DNA from 2 places in the Bacillus sp. NMTD17 genome. Region 2 is predicted to be linked to the other one. Evidence: predicted binding sites of a transcription regulator. Region 2 holds the regulator's gene; the other holds the start of a gene.

Region 1 (8,890 bases), on a different contig from region 2:
CTTGGAGACAGTTCGTCATTAAAAATAATGACATCACATTCGAATTCCTCGCAAAGCACTTCAAGCTCTTCTACTTTGCCTTTACCGATATATGTTGCGCTGTCTTGTCTATTTCTCTTCTGCGTCATTACGCTGACAGCTTCACCGCCAGCCGTTTTGGTTAAGGAAGCTAATTCTTCCATTGAGTATTGAAAGCGTTCATCCGTGACATGCGGCAATTGACAGCCGACAAGGATCGCTTTTTCTGTCATTTCATGTTCATTCAACGTCAGTTGTTTCCTTTCTGTACTTAAGTTTTCAGTAGTACCATCATACCAAACACATCACACGTATACCACTATTCGGATGGTTTATTTTAGTATCTCTTTATAAAAAGGATACGCCATTTTAAGTAGGCGTATCCTCTTTCATTTGCAGATCGTGACTTTTAATGGTGAGCAAATCTTTTTTATCATAATGATCCACAAGCAGAAGTCTCATGGCTTGAGTTCGAATGGCCTTTTCAATCGTGTTTCGCACAAACCGGCCGTTACTGAATTTTGCAGGGCTTGTGGTGCTTTTAATGTGCATTAAATAATCTCGCAGCTTCCATTCAGCTTCTTGCGTAAATATATATTCTCTGTCAGCCATCATTCGTTTGGCAATGTCCATGAGCTGATCGACTGTATAATCAGGAAAGCTGATATTGATTGGAAATCTTGATTGCAGGCCGGGGTTTAATGATAGAAAATGATCCATTTCCTTGGAGTAGCCAGCAAGAATGAGAATGAATTCGTGCTGTTTGTCCTCCATATGTTTTACTAGGGTATCAATCGCTTCTTTCCCAAAATCCTTTTCGCCTCCGCGGGCAAGAGAATAGGCTTCGTCGATGAACAAAATGCCGCCTAGTGATTTTTTAATTAACTCCCTTGTTTTTTGCGCAGTATGACCAATGTACTCTCCGACAAGATCTCCGCGTTCCGCTTCAATTAAGTGCCCCTTTGAGAGGACATTCATTTCAAAGAAAAGCTTCCCGACAAGCCTTGCAACCGTTGTTTTCCCTGTGCCTGGATTCCCTTTGAACATCATATGAAGCGCTTGTTTGCCTACCTTTAACCCTTGTTCCTGCCTTTTTTGATTGACAAAGATCCAAGCATAAATCTCTTTTATGTTTCGTTTCATTTCATCCATACCAACAAGGCTGTTCATTTCACGCTCTATTTCCCGTAAGATGCTGTGTTTTGCCTCATTTTTCTGTAAGGCTTCTAGGTATTCTGCCTCTGAATCTGCATCAACCAATACTTGCTTTTGTCCGTTAAGTATAATATTGATTTGGCCGTTGTTTTTATATGTGACAGCTCGCTCCAACGTATTCACCTCTCGCTCTTCTCTCTTTATTCTATTCGGGTGGAGCTGTAATCGTGACAATCGCCCGCTTAAGCCCAAGTTTGCTGTCAAAATGACCCGAGATACCGAATATTGTAGGGATTTCTGCGGTTTCCCAGGAAATGATGTGCTATTTCCATTGTATTCATCCAATTTAGGCGGACAAACCAACAATTTACTTTTTCTTAGAAAAATGTAGCTTTCTCATCACAAATTATGCAGAAAAGAGTCTCAATGATTTCCGCATTTTGTACAGGCAATTCTTCTATTTTCTCATAAAATAAAGACGAGGTGATGAATAGATGGTGAAGATTTTTATTGATCCTGGCCACGGAGGAACAGATTCTGGAGCTGCTGCTAATGGACTTTTGGAGAAAAACATCACACTTCAAATCGCACTTTTACTGAGAGATATCATGATTAGTGAATATGATGGGGTTTCCGTCCGCTTAAGTCGTTCAATTGACCAATCCGTCACTTTGTCCCAGCGTACAAATGCGGCAAACAGCTGGGGAGCTGACTATTTCGTGTCTATTCATGTTAATGCAGGCGGGGGCACAGGTTTTGAAAGCTTTGTGTATCCTGGCGTTTCAGCACCGACCACCACGTATCGCAATGCCCTTCATGATGAAATTGTTCGCTCGGTGGATTTTGCCAACCGCGGCAAGAAAACAGCGAACTTCCACGTTCTTCGAGAAACTTCTATGCCCGCTATTTTAACAGAGAATGGTTTCATCGATACGACAGCTGATGCAAATAAGCTCCGCAATGCGACCTTCCTTCAAGGCATCGCTCGCGCTCATGCCACTGGATTAGAGAAAGCCTTTCAGCTGAAAAAAAAAGCAGGTAATCTTTATAAAGTACAGGCTGGAGCTTTCAAGGTGAAAGCCAATGCAGATGAATTAGCAGCCACGCTGAAATCAAAAGGCTTTGACGCCTTCGTTGTATTAGAGGGCGGTATGTTCCGAGTGCAAGCAGGAGCTTTTCGTACAAAGCAAAATGCGGATGACCTCGTCGCAAGATTGAAACAGGCCGGTCACGACGCATTCGTTTTCCAATAACTGAAGCTGTTATAACGAAATAAACCGGCTCAAGTCTGCTGCTGAGCCGGTTTATGATTGATTCTTTTATGCTAAAATGTTCACGACAAATTGAGACCATGTTTCAAGTCGATCGAAGTATTCGGGCTTTTTCAAATCGGATGCTTTCATCCATTTTCCTGAGATTTGATCTGTTTCTTTCACTTCTACATGAGCACCTGAAGATAATTCAAGCGCTGATAACAGGCCAATGTGCACACGGCCAACACTGTTGTCATCATCATTAATTAATCCAAGGGTTTTCATCTCAAGTTTGTCTTCTTCTTGAATAGAAAGTTCCTCGTCTAGTTCACGATCCGTATTTTCTTTTAGAATTTCAGCAAAGTTTTTTCCTTCGATAAAATTCATGTGACCACCAAAGCCAAGAGATAACTTATGATGCAATCGAGTCTCTCCCCCGCCTTGAAGCCTTTCATATACATACACTTCGTCCTCACGCTTAATCACGACATAAGGAATCGGCTGCTTGAAGTCAGGATTTTCTTCCGCATCGCCTCTGCGCATCTGCTTGAAGTGCTCTTCGATTTCTTTCATAATGGTGTTGATTGTTTTCTCTTCACTATTCACACCATTAAACGCAAGCGTTTCGTTTTGGAACACGCGTGCGCGCGGTGCAACTAGTATGATTTCATCCATTTTTCCCATGTTCGGTAACCTCCAGTATGTAACGCATTGTATGAAATGGCAAAAAGCCAAAACGAGTGATGCGTTTTGACTTTTACGCCTTACTTATGATTCATCTCCAAAGAAGAAGTCGTCATCTTTTAACGGCTCAACCGTCGCTTTTTTGTAGCCGTTCCCTTTCATTGAGAAGAAGTCATGCGATTTTGTTTTTGTATTGAGTCCGTTCAATACAATTGGATTGATCTCTTCTTCTTCAAAGTAAGGGGCAAATCCAAGGTTCATTAACGCTTTATTGGCATTGTAACGAATGAACTTTTTCACATCATGCGATAAATTGACTTGGTCATATATATCTTCCGTGTAATGAAGTTCATTTTCATAAAGCTCGTTCAAGAGGTCAATTGAGAAATCGTATAGCTCTTTTTGCACGTCAGGTGTTTGTTTGTTGTAAATTTCTTGTGCTAATAATCCAACGTATACACCATGAATCGCTTCATCACGCAAAATCAAGTTGATGATTTCACCACTTTGCATGAGCTTTCCTTGTCCATAGAAATAAAGCGGGTAGTAAAAACCACTGTAAAATAGGAAGCTTTCTAAATAAACAGAAGCAACCATTGCTTTAAAGAGGGAAATCGGATCGTCCTTTTGAATCGAACGGTATAAACTGACAATCATATCTGCTTTCTTTTGCAAGAATTTATTTTTCTTGACCCATTCAAACACTTCACTGATCGTTTCAGTTGGTGCGAGTGTCATGAAGATATTTGAGTATGATTTCGCATGTACCGCATTTTCCATCATCGCCATAAAGTTTAATACCGCTTTACGCTGATGGCCGTCTACATGTTCAGCCACAATCGGCATCCCTGTATTTCCTTGTTCTGTATCAAGTAAAGTCAGGCCAGCAAGTACCTTCATGTACGTATCTCGCTCTTTTTCACCTAAATATTTCCATGTTAAGAGATCCCCGTTTAAGGAAATCTCTTCAGGAAGCCAGAACTGCTTCACATTTTGGTTGTAAAACATTTGTGTAAAATCGTCTTCGTGTTTTGACCAGTTGGCTGCATCATAAATTTTTGTCACGTTAAACTCTCCTTTAATCAAACAACACAAGAAAGACAGCCTTCCTGCCCTGTATCCTTCGTTCTTGCGTAATAAAGTGTCTTAATGCCTTTATGGTGTGCATACAGATCGATGCGGTTTAAGTCACGCGTTGTCATCGTATCTTTCAGGAATAGTGTAAAGCTGATTCCTTGATCGACGTGCTGCTGAATCGTTGCGATCATATCGACCACTTTAAACATGTCCATATCGTACGCTTCTTTATAGAAGAACCAGTTCTGCGCTGAAAGACCTGGCATCGGGTAATAGGTTTTGCTGTTGCCGTATGTTCTTTCTTCGATACGTTCCATAATTGGCATAACAGAGGCCGTGGCCGATTGCACATAAGAAATGGAACCTGTTGGTGCAATACATAAGCGGTAGCTATGGTACATGCCATTTTCCGCTACAAAGTCTTTGAGTGCTGCCCAGTCTTCTTTTGTTGGAATGTGCATGCCTTCAAATAGTGCTGCTGCTTTTTCTGTTTTTGGTGTGAAATCATTCTCCACGTATTTATTGAAGTACTCACCCGTTGCATAGCCAGAGCCTTCATAACGATGGAATGTTTCTCCTTTTTCTTTTGCAAGCTCACTTGAGCGTTTAATTGAATAATAGTTCACCATCATAAAGAACGTATTCGCGAAATCTCTTGCTTCTTCACTTTCATAGGCAATTTGGTTTTGAGCCAAATACCCGTGAAGGTTCATCGCGCCAAGTCCGATTGATTTCATCGCCTTGTTCGCTTTTCGAACAGCCGGTGCATTGCGAATGTCTGTTGTTTCAGACACAAGTGTTAGTGAGTCTGTTGCAAGTTTGACCGTTTTTTCGATCGATTTGTTTTTCATGACATTCATGATATTTAATGAACCAAGATTACAAGAAATATCAAGACCAATTTCATCTTCTTGGTCATAGTCCGTGTAAGAAGAGACCTCTGAAGCCTGAAGCACTTCTGAGCAAAGGTTTGAGAATTTCACTCGTGAAATATGGTTTAATGCATGCTCTCTATTCACATTATCTTGGAACATGATATATGGATAGCCTGATTCTGAGCGAAGAACAGCCAATTTTTCAAGAAGCTTTCTCGGATTGACTTTTTCTTTTTTGATTTCCGGGTTTTCTACAAGCTCATCATACATTTCTTCCATGTCCATCTCATCAAGATGCTGTCCATATTCTTTATAGACTGTGTGTGGATAGAAGGTGTAAGCTGTTTTATCTTCTCTTGCCAGCTCGATAAATTTGTCCGGGATGACAACACCGATGGACAATGTTTTCACACGAACATCTTCATCAGCAGAGATTTTTTTTGTATCTAAAAAATCATTGATATCTCTGTGGAAAATATTGAGGTAGGCACTGCCTGATCCTTGTCTTTGTCCCATTTGATCTGCATATCTGAATGCATTATCAAGAAGCTTCATCACGCCGACGACACCTTTTGTCGCGTTTTCAACATCTTTGATTGCTTCGCCTTTTGCACGAAGTTTTGACAGGTTCAAACTGACGCCGCCGCCTAGTTTTGAAAGCTGCATTGAAATATCAATCGCTCTTGAAATATCGTTTAATGAGTCATTCACTTCAAGCAAGAAACAGCTCACAAGCTCACCGCGTCTTTTACGTCCAGCGTTTAAGAATGTTGGTGTACTTGGCTGGTACTCCTGATTGATCATCAGTTCTACAAACTCAAGTGCTTTTTCTTTATCCCCGCCCGCAAAGAAAAGCGCTACAACTGAAATGCGGTCTTCATAGCGTTCAAGGATTTTCTTTTTATCATTTGTTTTCAGCGCATAGTCGTTGTAAAACTTAAACGCACTCATGAATGATGGGAATCTAAATTTCTTCGCATATGCAGCTTCGAATACTTCTTTAATATCTGCCATGCTGTATTGTCTTAAAAATTCTTCCTCATAGTAGTCGTTTTCTATTAAGTAATCAATCTTCTCTTCTAAGTTGTGAAAGAAGACCGTGTTTTGATTAATATAATCTACGAAATAACTATGTACAGCTTCTTTGTCCTTATCAAACTGAAACTTTCCTTCTTTTTGAATCATAATCTCGTTATTTAATTGTATCCACTTTGGAACCTGATTTTGTGACAATTCTTTCTACCTCCTGTGTAAACAATTCAACATCCCTTTTTGTTCCGCTTAGTTCAAAGGTGTGCAAAATAGGAACTTGATATTGTTTAGAAATCGTATCGGCGCTTTTGGCAAAATTATCTCCCCACACTTTGTTTCCACTCACCGCTACACCTAGTAAAAGGTGAGCATTTTTCTCTAAAAAGGACTGAGTGGTACTAGGGACTTGTCCAAATCCTGTCGTAAAGGTGACGAGAATAAACGGCGTATCCAAAAACTCTTCTCCAGTCAATTTTCGTTTGTCTGTAAAAGGGGTCTTGTCCAAAAAGCGTTGAACATTTCCTGTTTTTGAATCAAATACGATTTGAATCAATTCCATCACGACCTAGTTTTTAGTATTGTTGATCATTTCGTTATTCACTATATATAGTATACTATGTTTTTTCAAAACACAACATATAGATGTTCGAAACGAAAAAAATCAACCAACCCGGCCGAACATTCATAGCCGAACTCGTACGTTCAAATAAATAGAGCAGAACAGGATCTAAAAATAGACTGCTCTACTCCCTATTCAACTGAAACCGAAATCTATCATAACACGAAAAAAAATCGCTTAGTAGACTAGACTTTTTGTTTTATTTTTTGTAGGCATCGCACTGTAAATCTTCTGACACTTCTGTAATTTCCACTTCAACACCTAATTCTTTTAGCACCGCTTCAAGCGCAGAGACGATTGAAGCTTCTCTGACTAATTCTTTCCCATTTACAGAAACGCTTGTTCCATATTCGAAACAGGAGTCGTCTTCACAAGTTTGTTCCCAGTGATTAATTTTAATTTTGTGTGTCATGAACTCATCCTTTTCTGTCTAGATGTCTGATACATGATTATAGTGTAGCGACTTCACATTCATTTGTAAATTTACGTGCTTACTCTTCAACAGAATCATCATCATATTCCTCGTCCCATTCATCTATGTACTTCGTTTTAACGAGGGTCAGTTCTCCCTCTTTTTCATCAAACCGGTACACATGTACTTCATCATCTTTCACAACAGCAAAGTGATTATTTTTTAGTGCAACAGCTGATTGTAAAAGGCCTTCTATATGTCCATTATCATCTTGATTAGCATAGTTATGCGAGCTTTCCTGTCTCGATTCAATGTTTGAAATGGCGCACGATCCAAATAAGACAACAATCCCAATCAATAGAAGGATCACTCTAATCCTTCTTAATTCAAGCTCTGCATTTTCCATATCGCTTCCCTCACCTTTCTTCATATCCAATAAGGGATTATACGTAAAATAGACAGAAAAGTTTCACGGCATGCAAAATAGCCCCTCTGCACTGACAAAAAACGTAGCGGGTTCCGGCCGGTTTATTCGCAGATGCATGGGGCTATTAGGTCGAACATATCCTATTCTAATTCTAGATTTACATTCTTTTGAGGTGCAAATGTAGAAATGGCGTGTTTATAAATAAGCTGCTGCTTCCCTTCTGTTTCAAGCAGCACCGTGAAATTGTCAAACCCTTTCACTTGACCGCGAAGCTGAAAGCCATTCAGTAAGAATACTGTGACAAAGGTATTGTCTTTACGGATTTGATTCAAAAATTGGTCCTGAATATTAATCGGTTTCATGTTTCGTCCTCCTTGATTCTGATAACTACAGTTTCGCTTTAAGTTCAAGCTTTCCTGCTATATATGCGAAAATTTCCTCTTTTTTGTCTGAAAAGTGGCAAGGCGGTGTCATGTCGAACCAAGTGACATCCATTTTATTACGAAACCACGTGAACTGACGCTTCGCATATCTGCGGGAATTTTGCTTTAATTGCCGGGTGGCTTCATCAAGTGAGCAGTCACCTTGAAAATACGCATACAGCTCTTTATAACCAATCGCTTGAACCGATTGACAATCCTTCAAGCCAGATTGATAAAGTGCGCTCACTTCCTCAATTAAGCCTTCATCTATCATCATATCAATTCTTTGGTGAATGCGCTCGTACAAAAGCTCTCGATCCATTTTCAGCCCAATGAAGGCTGTATCATAAAGAGGAACTTCTTGATGACCGTTTTGCATCTCCGACATTTTCTGACCTGTTGTATGGATCACTTCCAGCGCCCGGATCACGCGGCGGACATTATTCGGATGAATGGCTTTTGCAGCATCAGGGTCTACTGCCTTTAGCTTTTCGTGCAGCTGAAGGGGGCCATGCTGCTGTTCAAACAGCGCCATTTCTTCTCTAAAAGCAGGATCACTTTTCTCGTCGGTAAATGTATAATCATATAAAACAGATTGGATATACAAACCTGTTCCGCCGACAATCATGGGTGTTTTCCCTCTAGCGGCAATCTCTTTGATTTTCAAACGGACCAGCTGCTGAAATTCAGCTGTAGAAAAGGATTCGTCCGGCTCTTTAATATCAATTAAGTGATGCGGGACACCATCCATTTCTTCAGGGGTGATTTTAGCTGTTCCAATGTCCATTCCTTTATAAATCTGCATAGAATCACCGCTGATAATTTCTCCATTAAATGCTTTGGCTATATGAATGCTCAGTTTTGTTTTGCCGACAGCCGTCGGTCCTACTAATACAATCACTGGTTGTTTCGTTTT
Region 2 (8,890 bases):
ACTTTTGTGTGACCTGCCAAAAACGTCCTCAATAAAGTTTAGCCATGAGCATGCTTCCTTTTTGCTATGCATACGATAAAAAACATTCATTTTTCAGCAAGGTGTAGACTGACACACAGCCCACCTGCTCTTCATATAGTGAAGAAGAGTCTAAGGACGCCTAGAGACTCTTGATCATCGTTGCATGAACAGAAAGGAAGAGTTCAGGTATGATTTCGATTTCGCTCCTGTTTTTAGCTATTGCAGTCAGCATCGACAGCTTTTCTGTAGGATTTACGTATGGGCTTCGCAAAATGAGGATCCCATTTAAAGCCATCGTCATTATTGCATGCTGCTCAGGGATTGTGCTGCTCATTTCTATGCTGATTGGCAGCCTGCTGACGGCATTTCTCCCTGTCTCAGTGACCGATAAACTGGGGGGAGGCATTTTAATTGCCATTGGCCTTTGGGTCCTGTATCAATTTTACAAACCAGCGAAAGAGCGTGATTTGCTTCTTCATGAAAAGACATTGCTCAATGTGGAAGTACAATCGCTTGGGCTTGTCATTCACATTTTAAGAAAGCCGACAAGTGCAGATATTGACCGATCTGGGACGATTAATGGAATGGAAGCGGTACTTCTTGGAATTGCTTTATCCATTGATGCATTTGGCGCAGGGATTGGTGCAGCGATTCTTGGCTTTTCTCCAATTGTTATGAGTATCACGGTGGCAGTGATGAGCTCACTTTTTGTGTGTATCGGGCTGCGTGCCGGTCATTACTTGGCAAATTGGCGCTGGATCAATAAACTCGCATGCTTACCAGGGCTTCTGCTCATATTAATTGGGGTTTGGAAGCTGTAAAAGGAGGAAATCAATTGACGCTTGTCATTGGATTAACAGGCGGGATTGCTAGCGGAAAAAGCACAGTCTCGCAGATGATAAAAGAGCAGGGCATTCGGGTTGTGGACGCAGATGTGATTGCAAAAGAAGCGGTCTCCAAAGGAACATCCGCCCTTCATCATATCGTTCAAACCTTTGGTGAGGGTGTCCTCCTGCCAAATGGAGAGCTGAACCGGCAGGAGCTGGGAGCCATTATTTTTTCTAATGAAGAGAAACGAAAGCAGCTGAATGCGATCGTTCATCCAGAAGTGCGAAAGGAAATGCTCAGGCAGCGAGATGAAGGGATCAACAGCCAAGAAACATTCGTTGTCCTTGATATCCCGCTTTTATTTGAAAGTCAGCTGGAAAGTCTTGTCGACCGGATCATTGTGGTGTATACAACACCAGAATTACAGCTATCACGACTCATGAATCGAAACGACCTCAGTGAGGAAGAAGCGCTAAATCGGATTCACTCTCAGCAGCCCCTTGAAGAGAAATGTAAAAAAGCAGACCGCGTGATAGAAAACACACAAGATCTCGCTTTTATCAGAAAGCAATTGCAGAACATATTAAATGAATGGGAACATACAGATAAGTAAGAGTACATACACGTACTCTTCTTTTTTTATGCTTTATTCTTATTTCCTTTGAAAAGAACAGCCCTTTTTAGAAAATATACGTTTATATACTGGCAATTACATTCTAATGTGATATACTAATTTCATAAATAAATTTATTGAGTATAACACATAATAGAGGAGTGACCTGTTCATGAAGGTAAAAGCAGCGATCAATGGGTTTGGCAGAATTGGACGCATGGTCTTCAGAAAAGCAATGCTTGATGATCAAATTCAAATTGTAGCGGTGAACGCAAGCTATCCTGCCGAAACGCTAGCACATTTAATTAAATATGACACAAATCATGGACGTTACGAATGCGATGTGACAGCAGAAGATGACGCACTGATTGTAAATGGGAAAAGAGTGCTTTTGCTCAATGACAGAGACCCAAAGCAGCTTCCATGGGGAGAGCTTGGGATTGATATCGTCATAGAAGCAACAGGGAAATTTAATTCAAAAGAACAAGCGATGGGCCATATAGATGCAGGAGCGAAAAAGGTCGTACTCACAGCTCCAGGTAAAAATGAAGACATTACAATTGTGATGGGTGTCAATGAAGATGATCTTGATCCTGAAAAGCACGTCATTATTTCAAACGCATCTTGTACAACAAACTGTTTAGCACCAGTTGTTAAATTGTTAGATGATGAATTCGGCATCGACAACGGCTTAATGACAACGGTTCATGCGTATACAAATGATCAAAAAAATATCGACAACCCGCATAAGGATTTGCGCCGGGCTAGAGCGTGTGCCCAGTCCATCATTCCAACTACGACGGGTGCCGCTAAAGCGCTTTCTTTAGTGCTGCCGCACATGAAAGGGAAATTGCATGGACTTGCACTGCGCGTGCCAGTTTCCAATGTATCGATGGTTGATCTTGTCGTCGACTTGAAAAAAGATGTCACAGCAGAAGAAGTAAATGCAGCCTTCTCAAATGCATCAAAAACTTCTCTATCCGGTATTTTAGACTACACGGATGAGCCGCTTGTTTCTACAGACTTTAACACGAATCCTTATTCAGCTGTCGTGGATGGACTGACAACGATGGTGATGGAGGATAGAAAAGTAAAAGTTCTTGCATGGTATGACAATGAATGGGGTTATTCATGCAGAGTGGTGGATCTTGTGAAGTTTGTCGGTTCGCAGATGAAAGAGCTTTCTGCTGTTTGAAATGAAGAAGACGAACGTCCCTTTTCAAGAAATGAGAGAAAATCCCATTGAAAACACAGCTTGCAAAATGGGTCTAAACAAAGTATACTATTTTTCGTGAACTTCTTGTTCGCAGACTCATTCGGGTATACTTAAAGGGTTAGGACCTCTTTGGACTAACTTTCCCCCGTGGTATATGTCCGGTCCGGCTGCTTAGAACTTCACTCTTTCATTCTTGTTTAAGGGGGGTCCATGATGGAAACAATCGGACGTCACGTTATCTCCGAGCTATGGGGATGCGACTGTGATAAACTGAACGACATGGATTTTATTGAAAAAACGTTTGTAAATGCAGCTTTGAAATCAGGAGCTGAAGTAAGAGAGGTTGCTTTTCACAAATTTGCACCTCAAGGAGTAAGTGGAGTTGTCATTATTTCTGAATCTCATCTGACAATTCACAGCTTTCCTGAACATGGTTATGCGAGCATAGATGTTTATACTTGCGGCGACCTAGATCCGAATATCGCAGCAGATCATATCGGAGATGAATTAGGTGCCGAAACAAGAGAAAACATCGAAATTCCTCGAGGCATGGGACCTGTACAAGTGAAACAGGCACAAGCCAAAGCACTGTAAACATAAAAAAGATTGCAATGGGAGCTGGCCAAAAGCATTGAAATGCCTTTGTGTTATGCTCCTTTTTATATTTCTTTGATATACAAAATCCAACATTCCCCAACTTGTCTATACTTTTGTTCTAGGAAAACAAAGGTTTTTTTTATAAAATAAAGAAGAGGCATTATGGCAAAGGGGATACGTATATGACTTTAGGACAAAAGTTCAAACGGTTCATGTCAAACCATACAGAAACATCTGACGAGCATCCAGTGTCAGAACTGAAAAGCCATTACTACAAAATGACGAATGCACAAGTTTTTCAAGCGGTGGAAGCCATGCTTTCCCGAAACGATTCCTATCAAGTGACATCTGTTTCAGCAGAACGAGGTGAAATCAGCGCAAACATCAGAATGCCGAAAAAAGCCTTTCTCGTAGCGACTGTCATTTCAATTCGTCCTTTTGAAACAGCTGTCGATTTTAATGTGACAACAGAAACGGTCCTGCCAACAGATTTTGGTTATAGTCAGAAGGCCGTTTTGCCCCTTTATGATGAACTAGACAAACAACTTCCAAGAATAGATCGGAGCTGATGAAATGAAATGTCCCACATGTCAGCACCTTGGCACAAGGGTGCTTGATTCAAGACCAGTAGATGAAGGGAAATCCATCCGTCGTAGAAGAGAGTGCGAAAGCTGCCAGTATCGCTTTACGACGTTTGAGAAATTAGAAGAATTACCGCTGATTGTGGTGAAAAAAGAAGGGATTCGAGAAGAATTCAGCCGCGAAAAGATGCTGAGAGGACTCATTAAAGCGTGTGAAAAGCGTCCTGTTGCTTTAAAGCAGCTGGAGGATGTCTGCTTTAACATCGAAAAAGAACTGCGTAATCAAGGCATGTCAGAAGTGAAAAGCGAGCTTGTAGGTGAAATGGTGATGGACGAGCTGGCAAAAATTGATGAAGTGTCTTACGTCAGGTTTGCCTCAGTTTACCGGCAGTTTAAAGATATCAACGTCTTTATTGATGAATTAAAAGATTTATTAAAGAAAGAACGCTAAAAAAGAGCTGAAGATTCTTCACGCTCTTTTTCCTGCGTAAAGCGTAAAACGCAAAAAGGGTGTACAATAGAAACAGTTGCAATTCATGGGGAGGATCAGCATATGACAGAGCATTGGAAGGAAGTGCTAGCCGTCGATCCGTATGTCGTCAAAAGCGCTTCATTGCTCGGTGACATCGATAGACAGCTCATCACTCTTTTATATCAGCCGCTTATTGGCATGTCCGCTTTCAGCTTATACATGACGCTGTGGGGAGAGCTGGAACAAAATCGTATGTGGGGAAAACCTGCACCTCATCGGCAGCTCATGGTCATGCTGCAAACGAATTTAAATGATATTTTTGAGGAACGTTTAAAGCTTGAAGCGATCGGTTTACTTCGCACATATGAACAGGAAACGGAAGAAGGCAGACTGTTTACATATGAGCTTGTGCCGCCGCTAAGACCAGATGAGTTTTTCCAGGATGGTATGCTGAATGTCCTGCTGTACCATCGTGTAGAGAAAGCAAAATATATGCAGCTTCGTGATTATTTTTCTTATCCAGGTGTTCCTGCAGAGGCAAAGAACATCTCGCGATCGTTTGAAGAAGTCTTTCACGTATTGCAGCCAGGTGAACGCAGGATGACAGAAGAAATCAATCGGGCGTCATCACTTGATCAGGGCTATGAATATGTGACCGTTGGATCGAGTCAGCCGGCTCCGCTTTCAGACGAATCCTTTGATTTCGATCTATTGTTAGCGGGCATGTCTGATATGATGATTCCAAGAAAGGCTTTGACAAAGCAGGTGAAAGAAACCATTAAGAAGTTAGCCGTTGTATACGGCATCACTCCGCTTCAAATGCAAAATATTGTAGCAGGCGCCTGCGGTTCGGATCAAATGATCTCAACAGAAGAGCTGAGAAAAGCCGCAAGAGACTGGTACCAAATCGAATACAGAGGCGAGCAGCCAAAACTCATTGATCAAAAACAGCCTAGACACCTGCGTCAAGATGCTTCAAAAGCGCTAGCAGATACGCCAGATGCGAAATTGATTGAAAAGCTCGATCATATTTCGCCTCGGGAGCTGCTAAAAGATATGGCAGACGGCATTGAGCCAACGTATGCCGACTTAAGAATTGTCGAAGATATTATGCTCGAGCAGCAGCTAGAGCCAGGTGTCATGAACGTTTTGATCTACTATACATTACTGAAAACAGATATGAAGCTGTCGAAAACATATATGCAAAAAATCGCCGCTCATTGGGTGAGAAAGAAAATTAAAACCGTAGCGGCAGCCATGAAAATTGCCAAAGAAGAGAACAAGCAAATGACAGAGTGGGCGCAGCAGAAAAAACAGCGCAGCACATATGGATCAGGGAAAGTTGTCCGAGAAGAGAAGCTTCCTGACTGGATGAAAGAAACTGAAACGAAAGAACAGCCGGCAAAAGAACAAACAGACAGTCTGTCGACAGAAGACCTCGAACGAGAAAAAGAAAAACTGTTAGATCAGTTTAAAAATATGAAAAAGTACAATGCACATTAAGGTGAGGTGAGATGAGGATGAAACCGATCGGTCGTTCATTTGAACAGTTAAAAGGACGAGTAGATTTTCGTGTGAGATACAACCAGATTAAAGAGAGTGTGTTATCTGATGAAGATGTAAGGGCCTTTTTACAGGAGCATCAAGAAGAAATACACGAAGACATGATCAATCGTAGCTTGAACCGGCTTTTTGAATATGTGCAGCAGTCGAAGGGTTGTTCATATTGCTTAGATGAAGAGAACGTCAATGCGATTTTAGACGGGTATCACCCGAAGCTTGTGATCAAAGGTCAGAGTATTGATATTGAATATTCCCCCTGCCCAGTCAAGCTGCGGCTCGATAGACAGAAAAAACAGCAAGAGCTTATGAAAAGCATGTACATTCCGCAAAATGTTCTTCAAGCGACGTTCACTGATCTGAACGTTGTGGGAAGACAGGAAGTCATTCAAAAAGTAGGTCAATTCCTGCAAAGCTATGATGAGACGGGCAAAGGGAAGGGCTTATATTTACACGGAAAGTTTGGAGTAGGAAAAACGTATATTCTGGCAGCCATTGCGCAGCAGCTAGCGGAGAAGGAATACCCATCTCTCCTAGTGTACGTGCCTGAATTTGTGAGAGAGTTAAAAAATTCGTTAGCCGATCATACACTGGAAGCAAAGCTGAACATGGTCAAATCCACCCCTATTTTAATGCTTGATGATATTGGGGCAGAGTCGATGACAAGCTGGGTTCGAGATGAACTGCTCGGAACGATCTTACAATACCGTATGGCAGAGCAGCTGCCGACTTTCTTCTCTTCTAATTTCTCACCAAGTGAACTGAAACATCACTTTACGTACTCACAGCGCGGGGAAAAAGAAGAGGTCAAAGCCGCTCGTTTAATGGAACGGATTCTTTATTTAGCAGAGGCAGTCTTGCTCGAAGGAGAAAACCGCCGTCATTTATAAAAGCGTCTATCACCTGAAGGAGGAGCAAATGAAATGAACAAAAGAAAATGGCTGCTTTTTCTCGTGATTGCAGGTCTCGCTGCTTTACTTTGGTGGCTGAACAAACAGCACCTTCAGCTGGCGCCGAAAGATGTGAAGAATTGGGTGCTTCAATTTGGGCTGCTGGCTCCCTTTGTTTTTCTGTTCTTATCTCTTTTTCGCCCGTTTGTTCTCGTCCCACTTACGGTCTTTTCGCTGGCAGCAGGTTTAGCATTCGGCAGTGTTCTTGGGACGATTTATGCCCTCGTTGGTGCTACCGCCGGAGCAACAGGCTCCTTCCTGCTTGCCACAACCTTTCGTGCAAAAAAGGAAAGCAGAGAATCAAGCAGCCGGAAGCTGAGAGCGGTGACATCCCGCATTCAGGAGCATGGGTTTCTTTATATTTTGTTATTGCGTATTGCCCCGATCCATTTTGACTTTGTCAGCTATGCGGCAGCAGTTTCACGTGCGAATTATCGTGCATTCACGGCAGCTACTTTTTTAGGCTTAATACCGGGTACAGTTGCATTAAATGTCCTTGGCTCAAGCTTTGTCAGCGGCAATTATGCCGCCTTAGTGATCGTTTGTTTGATTTATCTGATCTTTATCTCCGTTCCGCTCATTTTAAAAAGAAAGATGCCTGATTTATTTTAGGCGTCTATTTTTTATGTTTCCCCCATATATATGTAACAGATGTCGTTAGGGGGGACAAACATGCTTGAAATAATCTTTGAAGATGAATATGATACCGCCGCTTTTTTACATCTTGCTGAACACTTGGACAGTCGGCATCACATGTCAATTCAACAAGGGAAAGACCGGCTTCTCATAGAGGCGAAGGAATCAGAAGAAGGACTTGAGCCCATTGTGCGGCCATTACTGGTTCACTTTTTTTTGGAATGCAAAGAAAATGAGCGCATGCGCAGCATCCTTGAAAACACCTATTTATTTAAAGATCCTGAAGAGCAGCACCAAATTCTTTCAATCGCCCACAGTATTATGAACGGGGATTTAGATGATATTCCCGGCATTCATCAAGAACCGTCAAGAGAAGCCCTGTTAACAAAGGAGCTTGAGACCATTTCTTTACAGCAAGGTATTTTTTCAATTGGTTCATTTATGACATTTAGACTGTCAGAGTATGACAGGAGGCTGAAGAACTATGTTGAAGTCTCCATTGAAGAATACAAAATGGAACAAGAATATCAAAACTTCATTCAATCCCTTCGAGACTATGTGATGGCAAGAGAACCTAAGCTCGAAAAAGTACATGTTGTGCATCAGGACCGCCTGATGATTTGGGAATTTCGGTACGCTTCTGAGCGTGATCAAAAACAATACATAGACAGACAGTTTGTAAGAGAGCATCCAATGTATATTGATTCGCAGCTGATTGCACCACTCGTATCCATAGCGCCGCAAAAGATTGACCTATTTACAAATGATACGGGTCACTCGATGGTGCAGACCATTCAAAATATTTTTCAAGAAAGGGTCGAGGTATTCCCGGCTCAATCATTTCAAGAACAGAATGTTCAATTTGTACATGACCATTTGGAACAGAAAAGTGAAAAGCTTTCTTGATTTTCACGAAAAAACGTTTTATAATACGGTGTAACTTCATACAGAGACCGTATTGATAAGGACATGAACAAATGAACACCCGCTTAAAGAGAGGGAAGCCGCGGCTGAAAGCTTCCTAGCAGAGGACCATTTGCTTTACCACCTTTGAACATCAGCTGTGAACTTTTTAGTAATGGCTGACGGGAATTCCCGTTATCGAACCACAAGCCGTGTTTGCTTATGAAAACGTAAGCTGCAAATACGGGAAAAAGGGTGGAACCACGATTCCGTTTATTCAACCTCGTCCCTTTCCAGGGGGCGGGGTTTTTATATTGCCAAAAAAAGGAGTGACCAGAGATGTCAGAACAAATTCAACTTACATTTCCAGATGGAGCAGTCAAGGAGTTTGACAAAACAGCTACAACAGAAGACATCGCGGCATCAATTAGCCCGGGCCTAAAGAAAAAAGCGCTTGCCGGTAAATTGAACGGCAAAGAAATAGATCTGCGTACGCCGCTATTAGAAAGTGGA

What was found. The regulator NrdR, encoded in region 2, represses ribonucleotide reductase genes. The targets are predictions, from matches to a motif close to AACACNATATATNGTGTT.
Region 1: a site for NrdR is predicted at 6,691-6,708, ahead of nrdI (class Ib ribonucleoside-diphosphate reductase assembly flavoprotein NrdI). Genes of this name have one in related genera too.

The regions. Positions count from the first base shown of each region.
Region 1 is NZ_PVRH01000002.1:72,477-81,366, forward strand. It holds gene hflX (GTPase HflX) at 1-266, opposite strand, end outside; gene spoVK (stage V sporulation protein K) at 388-1,347, opposite strand; gene C6347_RS05510 (N-acetylmuramoyl-L-alanine amidase) at 1,668-2,426, shown strand; gene C6347_RS05515 (hypothetical protein) at 2,493-3,110, opposite strand; gene nrdF (class 1b ribonucleoside-diphosphate reductase subunit beta) at 3,195-4,175, opposite strand; gene nrdE (class 1b ribonucleoside-diphosphate reductase subunit alpha) at 4,193-6,295, opposite strand; gene nrdI (class Ib ribonucleoside-diphosphate reductase assembly flavoprotein NrdI) at 6,255-6,647, opposite strand; gene C6347_RS05535 (hypothetical protein) at 6,913-7,125, opposite strand; gene C6347_RS05540 (YmzC family protein) at 7,205-7,531, opposite strand; gene hfq (RNA chaperone Hfq) at 7,693-7,914, opposite strand; gene miaA (tRNA (adenosine(37)-N6)-dimethylallyltransferase MiaA) at 7,940-8,890, opposite strand, start outside.
Region 2 is NZ_PVRH01000005.1:69,277-78,166, forward strand. It holds gene mutM (DNA-formamidopyrimidine glycosylase) at 1-35, shown strand, start outside; gene ytaF (sporulation membrane protein YtaF) at 210-842, shown strand; gene coaE (dephospho-CoA kinase) at 857-1,462, shown strand; gene C6347_RS14590 (glyceraldehyde-3-phosphate dehydrogenase) at 1,635-2,657, shown strand; gene speD (adenosylmethionine decarboxylase) at 2,892-3,272, shown strand; gene C6347_RS14600 (cytosolic protein) at 3,458-3,844, shown strand; gene nrdR (transcriptional regulator NrdR) at 3,849-4,307, shown strand; gene dnaB (replicative helicase loading/DNA remodeling protein DnaB) at 4,410-5,831, shown strand; gene dnaI (primosomal protein DnaI) at 5,849-6,778, shown strand; gene C6347_RS14620 (TVP38/TMEM64 family protein) at 6,812-7,450, shown strand; gene ytxC (putative sporulation protein YtxC) at 7,511-8,380, shown strand; T-box leader at 8,424-8,671, shown strand; gene thrS (threonine--tRNA ligase) at 8,717-8,890, shown strand, end outside.